Regions from separate parts of the Streptomyces aureoversilis genome, predicted to be linked through region 1. Evidence: riboswitches for the same ligand, from Rfam matches in the RefSeq annotation. Region 1 holds a riboswitch; each other region holds the start of a gene.
What was found. Region 1 has a riboswitch for cobalamin ahead of ACFPP6_RS18270 (cobalamin biosynthesis protein). Riboswitches for the same ligand answer to the same signal wherever they lie in the genome.
Positions count from the first base shown of each region.

Region 1 (5,054 bases):
TGCGCAGGAGGCAGCCGGTGCGGCCGGCCAGGGCCTCCAGGGCGTGCGCGGCCAGCTCGTCGCTGCCGTAGAGGGCGTAGGGGGCGACGCGGACCGGCCCGCCGAGCGCGCCGGCCATGTAGTGGATCAGCGGCAGCTCGTCGACGAGGGTGGAGACGGCCGTGGCGTGCACGGCGTGGGTGTGCACGATCGCGGCGGCGCCGGTGGCGCGGTAGACGGCGAGGTGCAGGGGAAGCTCGCTGGTGGGGGCCAGGTCGCCCAGGAGCGGGCGGCCCTCCAGGTCGACGGCGACCAGGTCGCGCGGGGTCAGCCGGTCGTACGGGATGCCGCTCGGGGTGACGACGACGGCGTCCCCGACCCGTGCGGAGACGTTGCCCGAGGTGCCCACCACGAGGCCGTCGGCCGTGGTGCGCCGGGCCGTGGCCACGACGCCGTCCCATGCCCGGCGGATCTGTTCGCTCTCTCTCATCCGTCCCTCCGTCCCACCCTGCGTCCGTCCTTGCGTCCGCCCTGTCATCCGTGCTCCGCCTCCGGTTCGCGTCATTGATCAGTCCGACCCAGTTCACCTTCCGTTCACCAAGGGTCTTTACGGTCCACGCTGTACTGACCATCGAGCTGATTGCCTGGGTGAATGGAACACATCACGCTTCTCATCGGGATCGTGATCGTCACGGCCTTGGTGTTCGACTTTACGAACGGCTTCCACGACACGGCCAACGCCATGGCCACCACCATCTCCACCGGCGCCCTCAAGCCCAAGACCGCGGTGGCGATGTCGGCGGTCCTGAACCTCGTCGGGGCGTTCCTGTCCGTCGAGGTGGCCAAGACCATCTCCGGGGGAATCATCGATGAGACCGCCGGCATCAGACCCGAAGTGATCTTCGCCGGTCTGGTCGGCGCCATCGTCTGGAACCTGCTGACCTGGCTCGCCGGGCTCCCCTCCAGCTCCTCGCACGCCCTCTTCGGCGGTCTGATCGGTGCGACGGTCGTCGCCGTCGGCTTCGACGCGGTCAACACCGACAAGGTCGTCATGAAGGTCCTGATCCCGGCCGTCGCCGCGCCGCTCGTGGCCGGCATCGCCGCCTGGTGCGCGACCCGCCTCACCTACCGGCTCACCAAGGGCCGCGACGAGCGCGAGACCGCCAAGGGCTACCGCGCCGGCCAGATCGCCTCGGCCGCCCTGGTCTCCCTCGCCCACGGCACCAACGACGCCCAGAAGACCATGGGCGTGATCACCCTCGCCCTCGTCGCCGGCGGCGTCGTCGCCCCGCACGCCGACCCGCCCATGTGGGTCATCGTCTCCGCGGGCCTGGCCATCGCGCTCGGCACGTACCTGGGCGGCTGGCGCATCATCCAGACCCTCGGCAAGGGCCTCACCGACATCAAGCCCGCGCAGGGCTTCGCCGCGCAGACCGGCGCCGCGACCGTGATCCTCGCCTCCTCGCACATCGGCTTCGCCCTCTCCACCACCCAGGTCTGCTCCGGCTCGATCATGGGCGCCGGCCTCGGCCGCAAGGGCGGCGTCGTGCGCTGGTCGACCGCAAGCCGCATGATCATGGCCTGGGGCCTGACCCTGCCCGCCGCGGGCCTGGTCGCCGGTGGCGCCGCCCTCCTCGCCGACCAGGGCGACTGGGGCGTCGCGGCCGTCGCCGTCCTCGGCCTGGCCGTCTCCGGCGCGATCTGGCTGGCCTCGCGCCGCAAGCCCGTCACCCACGAGGACCTGGACCCGAGCGAGGCCGGCACCGACGCCGAGCCGGCCGGTGTCGTCACCGCGGCCCTGCAGGCCGTCGCCCCGCCGCCGGCCGGCCCCCTGGCCGCCGCGGTCTCCCCCTCCCCCGAGGCCGGGCGGGCTCCTGCCGCCGCCACGGCGAGCTAAGGCTTAAGGAAGAAACAGCATGCAGATCGACTGGGCAGCCCTCGGCCAGGTCTTCGGCGTCAGCCTCGTGGTGACGGTCGGCCTGGTGGGCATCTTCACCCTCGGCATCGTCGGCACGTCGCCCCGCGCGGGGAGCTCGGCGGACTCGGCGGCGGGCGCGGGGGCGCTCGTGCGGCACTCCGGTGCGTACGCGTGCTTCGCGCTGTGCGCGGCGGCCGTGGGCTACGGCATCTACTTGATCGTGGTGTAACCGCTCACGACCCGCTTCGACGGCCGGGACCCCCACGGGGGTCCCGGCCGCTGCGTTTCCCTCCGGGGGTCGCAGGAAGCCTCCGGGTGCTGCGGGCAGCACGGCACCGCCGGAGAGGTGCGGAGAGGTGCGTCACAGGCGCGCGCCACGGCGGCGGCAGAAGATTCCGCGCGGCCCGGGCGGCGAAGGCCGGGAGCCCTCACACCCGCCGCGCGCAAAGATCCGCCGCCACGGCGAGCGACCGGCACGGCGGAGTCCGGCGGTGCCGCGCTCCCCGGGCTGCCCGGCGCAGCCGGGGACGGCGGGTCGGGCCAGGTCAGAGGTGAGTTGACGGCGCCCGCGGCACATGGTGGACTTCCGGAGCCAAACGGCGACAGCAGAGGAAGCCGGTGTGAATCCGGCGCGGTCCCGCCACTGTCACCGGGGAGCGTCTCCCCCACGCGATGCCACGGCGGCGAGCCGGAAGGCCGGGGCGGCGCGGATCCGGGAGCCAGGAGACTCTGGTCGCCGGTCACGTCGAGCCAGGGCGCGGACCCTGAGTGAGGACACATCGTCATGCCCGGCGCCCGCCACCGAACGCCCCGTACGCTTCCCTCCCCCCGCCGAGGCGTGACGGCGGTCTGAGCCGATGCGTGCCGATCCGATCGGTTTCGCGTGCGGCGCCGCCCTCGGCTTCCTCGGTGACCGCGTCCTGGGCGACCCCCGCCGCGGCCACCCCGTGGCCGCGTTCGGCCGCGCCGCCCAGGCCGTCGAGCAGCGCCTGTGGCGCGACCACCGCGGCCACGGCGCCGCGCAGGCCCTGCTGTGCGCGGGCGGCCCGGCCGCCGGTGCCGCGCTGCTGGCGCGCGCCGCGCGCGCTTCCCGCCCCGCCGGCATCGCCCTGACCGCCGCCGCCACCTGGGCCGTGCTCGGGGGCACCTCCCTGGGCCGCGAGGCCCGCGCGATCGGCGGCGCGCTCGCCGCCGGCGACGTGGACGTCGCCCGCGAGCGCCTGCCGCACCTGTGCGGGCGCGACCCGCAGGCCCTGGACGGGCAGCAGATCGCGCGCGCCGTCGTGGAGTCCGTGGCCGAGAACACCTCCGACGCCGTCGTCGGCGCGCTGGTGTGGGGCGCCCTCGGGGGCGTGCCGGGTCTGGTGGCCTTCCGGGCCGTGAACACGCTGGACGCGATGGTGGGCCACAAGTCCCCCCGCTACCGCCGCTTCGGCTGGGCCTCGGCCCGGCTCGACGACGTCGCCGGCTGGCCCGGCGCCCGCCTCACCGCGGCCCTCGCCGTCCTCGCGGGCCCGGATCCGCGCGGCGCCTGGCGGGTGGCCCGGCGGGACGCGTCCCGCCACCCCAGCCCCAACGCGGGTCCCGTGGAGGCCGCGTTCGCCGGCGCCCTCGGCGTGCGGCTCGGCGGCACCCTCGCGTACGCGGGCCGCGTCGAGCACCGGCCCGTGCTGGGGGCGGAGAACCGCCCGGTGGCGACGGACGACATCGAGCGCGCGGTACGCCTCTCGCGCCGGGTCTCCCTGCTGGCCCTGGGAACGGCCGTGGTGGGCAGGCTCTCTGTCGGAAGCTTCGCACGGTACGCACGGAGGAGGAGCCGGTGACGGCTGACAGGAGCGGGTCCGCGGGCCCGCTGGGCGGGGGCCTGCTGGTGGCCGGCACCACCTCGGACGCGGGCAAGAGCGTGGTGACGGCCGGCATCTGCCGCTGGCTGTCCCGCAAGGGCGTCAAGGTCGCGCCGTTCAAGGCGCAGAACATGTCGCTCAACTCGTTCGTGACGCGCGAGGGCGCGGAGATAGGCCGGGCCCAGGCCATGCAGGCGGCCGCGGCCCGCGTGGAGCCGAGCGCCCTCATGAACCCCGTGCTGCTCAAGCCGGGCGGCGACCGCAGCAGCCAGGTCGTGCTGATGGGCAAGCCGGTGGGCGAGCTCAGTGCGCGCGGCTATCACGCGGGCCGCCAGGAGCATCTGTTCGGCACGGTGACCGAGTGCCTGGAGGAGCTGCGGCGCACGCACGACGCGGTGATCTGCGAGGGCGCCGGCAGCCCGGCCGAGATCAACCTGCGGCGCAGCGACATCGTCAACATGGGCATCGCCCGGGCGGCCCGGCTGCCCGTGGTCGTGGTCGGCGACATCGACCGCGGCGGCGTCTTCGCGTCGTTCTTCGGCACGACGGCCCTGCTCTCGCCCGAGGACCAGGAGCTGATAGCGGGTTACGTCGTCAACAAGTTCCGGGGCGACGTGACGCTGCTGGAGCCCGGCCTGGACATGCTGTACGAGCTGACGGGCCGGCGCACGTTCGGCGTCCTGCCGTTCGCGCACGGCCTCGGCATCGACGAGGAGGACGGCCTGCGCGTCTCGCTGCGCGGCGCCGTGCGCGAGTCGGTGGTGGCCCCGCCGCACGGGGCGGACGTGCTGCGGGTCGCGGTGTGCGCGGTGCCGCTGATGTCCAACTTCACGGACGTGGACGCGCTGGCGGCCGAGCCGGGCGTGGTCGTCCGCTTCGTGGACCGCCCCGAGGAGCTCGCCGACGCGGACCTGGTCGTGGTGCCGGGCACCCGCGGCACCGTGCGGGCCCTGAAGTGGCTGCGGGAGCGCGGGCTCGCGGACGCGCTGGCCCGGCGCGCCGCCGAGGGCCGCCCCGTCCTGGGCATCTGCGGCGGCTTCCAGGTTCTGGGCGAGCGCATCGAGGACGAGGTGGAGTCCCGGGCCGGCGTCGTGGAGGGCCTGGGCCTGCTGCCCGTACGGGTGCGGTTCGCGGCGGAGAAGACCCTGGCGCGGCCGGTGGGCACGGCCCTGGGCGAGCCCGTCGAGGGCTACGAGATCCACCACGGCGTGGCCGACGTCCGCGGCGGCGACGAGCCGTTCCTCGACGGCTGCCGGGTGGGAGCCGTGTGGGGCACGCACTGGCACGGCTCGCTGGAGAGCGACGGCTTCCGG
Region 1 covers NZ_JBHSKJ010000009.1:268,429-273,482, reverse strand. The annotation lists gene ACFPP6_RS18285 (class II aldolase/adducin family protein) at 1-469, opposite strand, end outside; gene ACFPP6_RS18280 (inorganic phosphate transporter) at 632-1,876, shown strand; gene ACFPP6_RS18275 (hypothetical protein) at 1,896-2,126, shown strand; cobalamin riboswitch at 2,507-2,626, shown strand; gene ACFPP6_RS18270 (cobalamin biosynthesis protein) at 2,755-3,720, shown strand; gene ACFPP6_RS18265 (cobyric acid synthase) at 3,750-5,054, shown strand, end outside.

Region 2 (5,054 bases), on a different contig from region 1:
TGCCGCCGAGCCGGCGGGCGATGGCCTGGGTGGCGATGCCCAGCAGCAGGCTGGCCAGCACGAGCACGACGTCGGCTATCGCCATGGCCTCCAGGGCCAGGGCCGGGCCCACCCGCCAGCCCTCCCAGAACGAGTCCTTGCCCAGCGTCCCCAGCGCTCCGCAGAGCAGGCACAGGAACGCCGCCGCCCCCCACACGCTCCGGTCCCGCGCCTCGTCCAGGATCTCGACCGGGCGGTACCACAGCCCGAAGAAGAGGCGGTGCCAGTACAGCCTGCGGCGGGCGGCGGAGGCGTGCGGGGCGGGAGGTGAGTGAGGGGAGGCAGAAACAGGCATGGATGCAAGTATCACCGCTCGGCGGGCACCCCGGTGTCCGGGTCGGCGTCCGGCGCCCCGCCCGACCTGGTGTCAGGGACCGCACCCGCGGCGAGGCCGGGGGCGGTTCCGGCGGCCGTCCCGGGGGCGGTGTCCGGGCCGGCGCCGTGCAGGTACTCCTCGCTGATCTCCCGCGGCCCGAACGGCCACACCTTCTCGTAGCGCGACCAGAGCAGGAAGGCCACGCAACCGGCCCCGACCCAGGCCAGGGACCATTCGATGGGGTGCCGCCCGGGTGAATTCCGGTTCGCGTAGCCGTAGATGACGAGCCACCCCACCAGCGCCACCAGGCTCGGCAGCGGGTAGAGCCACATCCGGTACGGGCGCGGCAGGTCCGGCTGGCGGCGGCGCAGCACGGTCACGGCCAGGACCTGGGCGAGGGCCTGCACGATCACCATCACGGAGGTGAGCAGCTGGATCAGCGTGGCCAGGTTCGTATGACGGCCGATCAGGAACCCTGCGCCCGTGATGACTCCCATGGCGGCCAGGCCCAGCGCCGGGAAGCGGTGTCTGGGGTGCAGTCGCCCGAAGGGGCGGAAGAAGACCTTCTCCCGGGCGGCGTCGTAGGGCACCCGGGAGCCGCCGAGCAGCCCGGCGAGGACCGAGGCGACGGCCGTGACGAGGATGAGCACGGTGACGAGCCGGGCGGGCCCCTTGCCCCAGGCCTCCTCCAGGACCGCCGAGGCGACGGACGAGGACGCCGTCGAGGCGGGGTCGAGCATCTGCTTCCAGTCGATGACGCCGAGCGTGCCGATCTGCAGGAGCAGGTAGATGGCCATGATGCCGAGGATGGAGAAGACGATGGCGCGCGGCAGGGTGCGCCCGGGGTTCTTGATCTCGGCGCCCATGTAGGCGGCCGTGTTGTAGCCGAGGTAGTCGTAGATGCCGATGGTCAGGCCCGCCGCGAAGCCGATCCAGAAGTGGTTGGTCGTCAGCTCGAAGGCGTCCGCGGGGTAGGTGAAGGCCCGGTCGGGGCTGAAGTGGGTGAAGGCGGCGAGGATGACCAGCACGACGGAGGCGATCATCACGCACCACAGCACGACCGTGATCCGCGCGATGTTCTCGACGCGCCGCCACAGCACCAGCACGATCAGCGCGATGACGGCCAGCCCGGTCAGGTCGCCCTGCGTCTGGCCCATGTCCGGCCACAGATAGCCCAGGTACTGCACGAAGCCGATGACCCCGGTGGACATGCCCAGCGGGATGAAGAGCATCGCCGTCCACACGAACAGGAACGGCATCAGCTTCCCGGTGCGGTACTGGAAGGCCTGGCGCAGGTAGACGTAGCTGCCGCCCGCGCCGGGCAGCGAGGCGCCGAGCTCGGCCCAGATCAGCCCGTCGGCCAGGGCCAGCACCGCGCCCGCGACGAAGCCGATGACGGCCTGCGGGCCGCCGAAGGCCGCGACCATGAGGGGGATGGTGACGAAGGGGCCGATGCCGCACATCTGGCTCATGTTGATGGCGGTGGCCTGGAACAGTCCGATGCGGCGCACGAAGCCGACCCGCTCGTCCGGCGATGGTTCCGTCTCTGCCATGGCGGTCGGCCCTTTCTCGCGCCGGACGGGGTCCGGCTGACCTGATTATCCGTCCAATGCACTGGTAGCACCGGCGTGTCGCAACCGTCCACCGTTCCGACACGCCGGTGCCGCCGACCGGCTGACCGGGCGGCTTCCATCCGTGACGGCAGTGATGGAAGGGGTGGGCGGGGCGGGAGATGCCGGCGCAGAGGCTGGGCCGTCCGGGGGAAGGGCTCGGCCCGCAGCCCCGTCCGCCTACGGCCTGCCGCCGTCGATTGCGAGAGATGTGCAACTGCAGAACTTGTGCACAACCGCTAGGGTGGCCCGGCCGTGGTGTTCGGGAAGACCGGTGACGGGCCCTCGTGGTCCCAGTCCGGAGCGGCCCTCGCCACTGTGATCGGGGAGTGACCGTCCCGTTCCGCGCGCTCCCCACGGCGCGCGGAGCCACTGGCCGCAGCCGGCTGCCGGGAAGGCGGGGACGGGCGCGAACGGACCCGTAAGCCAGGAGACCGGCCACGGCATCTCGCAAATGGTCCACGAGGTGCTGGAGCGTTCAACCCAAGATGTCCCTTACTGCTGATTCATCCGGTTCACCCGGCTCCACCGGTACCGGTCCCGGTGCAGGCCCCGCGCCCGCCTTCCGCTGGCGCCGCGAGGACACCGTGCGGACCGCCGGTCTGCTGGCCGTCATAGCCGCCCTGCACGTCGTCGCGTTCGGCGTGCTCTACCTGCTCGTCGTCCCCAACCACTACACCGTCGGCTCGAAGGTCTACGGGGTCGGGCTCGGCATCACCGCCTACACCCTCGGCATGCGGCACGCCTTCGACGCCGACCACATCGCCGCCATCGACAACACCACCCGCAAGCTCATGGCGGACGGCAAGCGCCCGGTCTCCGTCGGCTTCTGGTTCGCGCTCGGCCACTCCAGCGTCGTCGTCGCGATGGCCGCCCTGGTGGCCGGCGGCACCCAGCTCGCGGGGCGGCTGATGGACGAGGAGTCCACGGCCCACCAGACCCTGGGCGTCGTCGGCACGACGGTCTCCGGAGGCTTCCTCTACCTCATCGCCGCGCTCAACCTCGTCGCCCTCGCCGGCATCCTGCGCATCTTCCGCGCCATGCGCGAGGGCCGCTACGACGAGGCCGAGCTGGAGCAGCACCTGGACTCGCGCGGCTTCATGAACCGCATCCTCGGCCGCTTCACCCGCTCCATCACCCGGCCGGGGCAGATGTACCCGCTGGGCTTCCTCTTCGGGCTCGGCTTCGACACCGCCACCGAGGTCACGCTGATGGTGATGGCGGGCAGCGGGGCCGCCGCGGGCCTGCCCTGGTACGCGATCGTGTGCCTGCCGCTGCTGTTCGCCGCGGGCATGAGCCTGTTCGACACGCTCGACGGCACGTTCATGAACTTCGCCTACCAGTGGGCGTTCTCCAACCCGGTCCGCAAGGTCTACTACAACCTCACGATCACCGGCCTGTCCATCGCCGTGGCCTTCCTCATCGGCACCATCGAACTGGTCGGCGTCCTGCACGAGAAGCTGGGGCTGGACGACGCGGTGAGCGGCTGGATCGCCGGCCTGAACCTCGACAACGTGGGCTTCGTCATCGTCGGCCTGTTCGTGGTGGTGTGGGCGGCGGCCCTCGGCTACTGGCGCTTCGGCAAGGTCGAACAGCGCTGGGCGGCCCGCACGCAGGCCGCGGCCGAGAGCTGACGCCGGCCGGTCCGGTACCGACCGGCCCGGTCCCGCCCGGCCCGGTCGCCGCAGGGCCGGGGCCGGGCCTGATCGCGGGGCCGGGCTTGATCGCGGGCCGGATCCGGTCGCGGCACCGGCCCTGCTCAGACGGCGCGGGCGGGCGCCTCTTCGGCCTCCTCCCGCGCCACCGGGACGAGGTGCGCCTGCCCGGCGAGGATCACCAGGACGCCCACGGCGAGCCCGGCGGCCCCGCACGACGCGGCCCACGTGGGCCCGGCCGTCTCCAGCACCGTGCCGACGACGGCCGAGCCCAGCGCCACGCCCGCCGTCATCAGGGTCACCAGCCAGGCGAACGCCTCGGTGACGGTGCCCGCCGGGGCGAGCTCGCCCACCAGCACGAACACGACGGTGAGCACGGGCGCGAGGAACAGCCCGGTGAGGATCATCAGGCCGGCCATGAACGGCGGCGCGGGCAGCAGGCACAGCAGCCCGTACCCGGCCGTGAGCCCCAGCATCAGCAGCAGCGTCCGGCGCGGCGGCGCCACCCGCCAGTGCCGCACGGCCCCGTAGGCCAGCCCGCCGATCAGCGCGCCGAGGGCGTTGAGCGCGAGGAGCGTGGGGGCACCGCCGGGCAGCCGGTGGTCCTCCGCGTAGTGGACGACGAGGACGTTGAGCGTGCCGATGGCCACGCCCGCGCCCGTGAGGCCCGTGAGCAGCACTACCAGGCCGCGGCTGCGCAGCGGGCCGAGCCAGTCGCCGGAGCGGGCGGGCGCCTTCCAGACCCGGGCGGGCGGGGCTGTGGCGACGACGAGCACTCCGGCGATGCCCAGGAGCGCACCTGCCCACAGCGCCGCCTCGGGCGAGGCGACGGCCACCCCGCCGGCCACCACCAGGGGCCCGCCGACGAAGACCAGCTCCTGCGAGGCGGAGTCCAGGGCGTAGGCCGCCTCCAGCTTCCCGGGCGCGACGATGTCCGGCCACAGGGCCCGCAGGCACGGCTCCAGCGGCGGCGTTGCCGCTCCGGCGAGCGCGACTCCGGCGAGGACGGCCGTGCGGCTGCCGGGCGCGATCGCCACGACCGCGAAGCCCACGGCCGCCACGAGGGCGGTGGGCAGCAGGACGAGCGGCTGGCCCGCCCGGTCCACGAGACGGCCCAGCAGCGGGCCGCCGATCGCGGAGGCGATGGCGAACACGCCCACCGCCACGCCCACGAACCCGTAGGACGCCCCCGCCTGACGGAGGGCCAGCGGTACGGCGACGGAGGCCATCGCGCTCGGCAGCCGCCCGACGAGGCTGCCCAGGAGCAGCCTGGTCACGTGGGGGCCGCGCAGCAGGTCCGCGTAGCTCATGGGGAGTCCTCGCCGCTCGTCGACTCCCTCGGCCACCGGGTGGCCATGTCCGGCGCTGACGCTCGCGTGGGTGAGATCACGAGGGAATGGTTATACGTAACACCCCTGCCGTCAAGGGATTTCC
Region 2 covers NZ_JBHSKJ010000003.1:208,315-213,368, forward strand. The annotation lists gene ACFPP6_RS06480 (hypothetical protein) at 1-334, opposite strand, end outside; gene ACFPP6_RS06485 (APC family permease) at 346-1,908, opposite strand; cobalamin riboswitch at 2,205-2,422, shown strand; gene nicT (Nickel transporter NicT) at 2,454-3,599, shown strand; gene ACFPP6_RS06495 (MFS transporter) at 3,725-4,930, opposite strand; gene ACFPP6_RS06500 (alpha/beta hydrolase) at 5,042-5,054, opposite strand, start outside.
Region 2: linked by a shared signal. The riboswitch ahead of nicT (Nickel transporter NicT) and the one ahead of ACFPP6_RS18270 (cobalamin biosynthesis protein) in region 1 are both predicted to bind cobalamin.

Region 3 (5,054 bases), on a different contig from region 1:
ATCTGCACGCGCGCGGGCTCGCGCGCCGCCAGCGCCTCGCGCAACTGCCGTGCGGCAGGCCCCAGTCTGCGGTGGTAAGCCACACCCGCGCACAGCCCCGCCCGGGCCGCCTCCGCCGCCAGGACGCCCCCGCCGCCGAGCGCGCCCGCCAGGGGCTTCTCGACCAGGACGTGGCAGCCGGCGCGCAGCGCGTGGAGCGCGAGGGGCACGTGCGCGGCGACGGGCGTGGCCACGTACACCGCGTCGGCGTCGGTGAGCCGGCCGAGGTCGTCGCCGCCCGCGGGCACCCCGTGCTCCGCGGCCGTACGGGCGGCGCGCGCCGGGTCCCGCCCCCAGACGTACGCCGTCTCCTCGCCCAGGCCCCGCAGGGCCGGCAGTACCTGACGCCGCACGACGTCGCCGCAGCCGGCGACCGCCCACCTCAAGACCCCTCCATGTCCATCAACTCACCATAAACGGAACGCCTTTTCAACAGGCCCGATGTCGATGTCATACCGATATGCGGACAGGGGGTGACGCCCAGCGGGGCCCTCGCCTAGATTTCCTGCGCATCACGCAGTGATCACACAGGGGGGAGTCACCACCATGACGGAACCACCGGAGGGCGGCAGGAGGGCGGTCGTCACCCTGCCCCTGGCCGTGGCGGGACTGTGTCTGGCCGTCCCGTTCGTCGCGATGCTGTGGGTCGACTCCTACGCCAGGACCGCGCCCGCCTTCATCGGCATCCCTTTCTTCTACTGGTACCAGATGCTGTGGGTGCCCGTTTCGACCCTGCTCACCGTCGTCGCCTACGTGCTCGTGCGGCGTCAGGAGCGGGCCCGCAAGGCGGGTGAGCGGCGATGAAGGACGGCGTGAACGGCGTGGCGCTCGCCGTCTTCATCTTCTTCTTCCTGGCCGTGACGGTCATGGGCTTCATGGCCTCGAAGTGGCGGCGGGCCGAGAACGCGGACAACCTCGACGAGTGGGGGCTGGGCGGGCGGTCCTTCGGCACCTGGGTCACCTGGTTCCTGCTCGGCGGCGACCTCTACACCGCGTACACCTTCGTGGCCGTCCCGGCGGCGATCTACGCGGGCGGTGCGGCCGGCTTCTTCGCGGTGCCGTACACGATCCTCTGCTACCCCCTGGTCTTCACCTTCCTGCCCCGCCTGTGGTCGGTCTCCCACAAGCACGGCTACGTGACGTCGTCGGACTTCGTCCGCGGCCGCTTCGGCTCGAAGGGCCTCTCGCTCGCCCTCGCGCTCACCGGCATCCTCGCGACGATGCCGTACATCGCGCTGCAGCTCGTCGGCATACAGGCGGTCCTGGACGTGCTGGGCGTGGGCGGCGGGTCGAACTGGTTCATGAAGGACCTGCCGCTGCTCATCGCCTTCGGCGTGCTCGCGGCCTACACCTACTCCTCCGGGCTGCGGGCGCCCGCGCTGATCGCCTTCGTCAAGGACACGCTGATCTACATCGTGATCATCGTGGCGATCATCTACATCCCCATCAAGCTGGGCGGTTTCGACGACATCTTCGCGAAGGCGGGCGAAGCGTTCGCGGTCAAGAACCCGGAGACCGGCAAACCGCGCGGCGCCCTGGTGAGCGGTCCGGACGCGCAGTGGGCGTACGCGACGCTCGCGCTCGGCTCGGCGATGGCGCTCTTCCTCTACCCCCACTCGGTGACCGCGGTTCTCTCCAGCAAAGGCCGCAACGTCATCCGCCGCAACACGACGATCCTGCCGCTGTACTCCCTGATGCTGGGCCTGCTCGCGATGCTCGGCTTCATGGCCATCGCCGCGGGGATCAAGGTGAAGAACGGGCAGCTCGCGATCCCCCAGCTGTTCGAGGACATGTTCCCGGACTGGTTCACGGGCGTGGCCTTCGCCGCCATCGGCATCGGCGCCCTGGTCCCGGCCGCGATCATGTCGATCGCCGCGGCGAACCTTTTCACCCGCAACATCTACAAGGACTTCATCCGGCCGGACGCCTCGCCCGGGCACGAGGCGAAGGTCTCCAAGCTCGCCTCGCTGCTGGTGAAGGTCGGCGCGCTCGTCTTCGTCCTCACCATGGACAAGACCGTCGCCATCAACTTCCAGCTGCTCGGTGGCATCTGGATCCTGCAGACGGTCCCCGCGCTCGTGGGCGGGCTCTTCACCCGCTGGTTCCACCGCTGGGCCCTGCTGGCCGGCTGGGCCGCGGGGATGGGGTACGGCACCTGGAAGGCGTACGACACGCCGAGCGCGACGCAGGATCATTTCGGGAATACCAACCTCATCCCCCTTATCGGAGAAAAGGGCTATATCGGGCTCACCGCCTTCGCGCTCAATGTGATCGTCGTCATCGTCCTGACGTTCACCCTGAAGGCGCTCCGCGTGCCGGACGGCACGGACGAGACCTCGGCTGCGGACTACACGGCGGACGCGGGCGACCCCGGGGTCCGGACCGAGCTCCCGCCGGCCACCGCAGGGGCCCCTGGAGGGCATTAGAGCGACCCTCGGCGGGGCCCTCGCCCCGCGGAGCCGACCGGGCCGCCACGCCCCCCTGGAGGGGGCGTGGCGGCCCTTCGCCGCGCCCCGCTCCCGGACCCCCCTCCGACCTGCGAACCCACCCTCAACACCGGGGCCTGATAACACATTCCGACCCATGCGCTTACCGCGCGACACAACATGTGGGGGCGCGTACGAGGGGCGGCACTAGATGTATGCTCGTCCTCGCTGTCGTCGCAGGGGAATCCGGTGAAAATCCGGAACTGTCCCGCAACGGTGCATGTATGCCGTTAAGCCGCGCATGCAGGAGTCCGAGTACCTGCCGGCAGCACGCCCTCCACCGAGCCTGCCCTGGGCTCGGCTATGGGCGTTGAATTCGTCCGGGCCTCGCGGGTTGGGCCGACGGACGCCTACGAGGCATGCCCTGGTCCGTCAGGCGCGCCCGTACGCGACCGTCGTGCTCTCCCGCCGGCCCACCCAGCCGAGCGAGGGAGAGCCTCAGTGACCATCGCGCCCGCCGATCCGGTCTCAGCGGAAGAAGCGACCGGCGGCCCCGGGACCGCGCTGCTGCGCACCCTGACCGACCTCACCGCCGACCTTCCTGCCACCGACCCCGGCAAGGTCGCCGCCGCCGCACTGCGGGGCCGGAGCGCGAACTCGGACGAGGCCGAGCTGCGCTCCCTCGCCACCGAGGCCGCCGCCGGGCTGATCGCCGAGGAGCCCGAGTACTCCAAGCTCGCCGCGCGGCTGCTCACCCGCGCGATCGCCGACGAGGCCGCCGGCCAGGGCGCCACGTCCTTCTCCGCCTCGGTCGCCGTCGGCCACCGCGAGGGCCTGATCGCGGACGACACCGCCGCCTTCGTGGCCACCCACGCCGCGCGCCTGGACGAGCTGGTCGACGAGGCCCTCCTCGGCGGCGCCGACGACCGCTTCGGCTACTTCGGCCTGCGCACCCTGCACAGCCGCTACCTGCTGCGCCACCCGATCACCCGCAACGTGATCGAGACCCCGCAGCACTTCCTGCTGCGCGTGGCCTGCGGCCTGGCCGAGGACCACTCCGAGCGCGCCGTCGCCGACGTCGCCGAGCTGTACGGCCTGACGAGCACCCTGTCGTACCTGCCGTCCTCCCCCACGCTCTTCAACTCCGGCACCCGCCACCCGCAGATGTCGTCCTGCTACCTGCTGGACTCCCCGCTGGACGAGCTGGACTCGATCTACGACCGCTACCACCAGGTGGCGCGCCTGTCGAAGCACGCCGGCGGCATCGGCCTGTCGTACAGCCGCATCCGCTCGCGCGGCTCGCTGATCCGCGGCACCAACGGCCACTCCAACGGCATCGTGCCGTTCCTGCGCACCCTCGACGCCTCCGTCGCCGCCGTCAACCAGGGCGGCCGCCGCAAGGGCGCGGCCTGCGTCTACCTCGAGACCTGGCACGCCGACATCGAGGAGTTCCTGGAGCTCCGCGACAACACCGGTGAGGAGGCCCGCCGCACCCACAACCTCAACATCGCGCACTGGATCCCGGACGAGTTCATGCGCCGCGTCGAGGCCGACGCCGAGTGGTCGCTGTTCTCCCCGGCCGACACGCCCGACCTGGTCGACCTCTACGGCGACGAGTTCGACGCCGCGTACCGCAAGTACGAGGCCGAGGGCAAGGCCGTCAAGCAGATCCCGGCCCGCGTGCTCTACGCCCGCATGATGCGCACCCTCGCGCAGACCGGCAACGGCTGGATGACGTTCAAGGACGCCGCCAACCGCACCGCCAACCAGACGGCCGAGAAGGGCGCGGTCGTCCACTCCTCGAACCTCTGCACCGAGATCCTCGAGGTCACGGACGACGGCGAGACCGCGGTCTGCAACCTGGGCTCCGTCAACCTCGCGCAGCACCTCGGTGCCGACGGCGAGATGGACTGGGAGAAGCTCGACCGCACGGTCCGCACGGCCGTCACGTTCCTCGACCGCGTCGTGGACATCAACTTCTACCCGACCGAGCAGGCCGGCAGCTCCAACAGCCGCTGGCGCCCGGTGGGCCTGGGCCTGATGGGCCTGCAGGACGTCTTCTTCCGCCTGCGCATGCCCTTCGACTCGCCCGAGGCGAAGGAGCTGTCCACCCGCATCTCCGAGCGCATCATGCTCGCGGCGTACGAGGCCTCCGCCGACCTCGCCGAGCGGCACGGCCCGCACCCGGCCTGGTCCGCGACCCGCACCGCCCGCGGCGTGCTGCACCCGGACCACTACCCCAACGCCGTCGCCGCCTGGGAGGACCGCTGGGAGGCGCTGCGCGCCCGCATCGGCGAGGTCGGCATGCGCAACTCGCTGCTGCTCGCCATCGCCCCGACGGCCACCATCGCCTCCATCGCCGGCGTGTACGAGTGCATCGAGCCGCAGGTCTCCAACCTCTTCAAGCGCGAGACGCTCTCCGGTGAGTTCCTGCAGGTCAACACCTATCTGGTGGAGGACCTCAAGAAGCTCGGCGTGTGGGACCGCACCACCCGCGAGGCGATGACCGAGGCCAACGGCTCGATCCAGGAGATGCGCTGGATCCCGCAGGAGGTGCGCGACCTGTACCGCACCGCCTGGGAGATCCCG
Region 3 covers NZ_JBHSKJ010000008.1:296,220-301,273, reverse strand. The annotation lists gene ACFPP6_RS16755 (Gfo/Idh/MocA family protein) at 1-425, opposite strand, end outside; gene ACFPP6_RS16750 (DUF3311 domain-containing protein) at 586-843, shown strand; gene mctP (monocarboxylate uptake permease MctP) at 840-2,465, shown strand; adenosylcobalamin-variant (AdoCbl-variant) riboswitch at 2,694-2,794, shown strand; gene ACFPP6_RS16740 (ribonucleoside-diphosphate reductase subunit alpha) at 2,967-5,054, shown strand, end outside.
Region 3: linked by a shared signal. The riboswitch ahead of ACFPP6_RS16740 (ribonucleoside-diphosphate reductase subunit alpha) and the one ahead of ACFPP6_RS18270 (cobalamin biosynthesis protein) in region 1 are both predicted to bind cobalamin.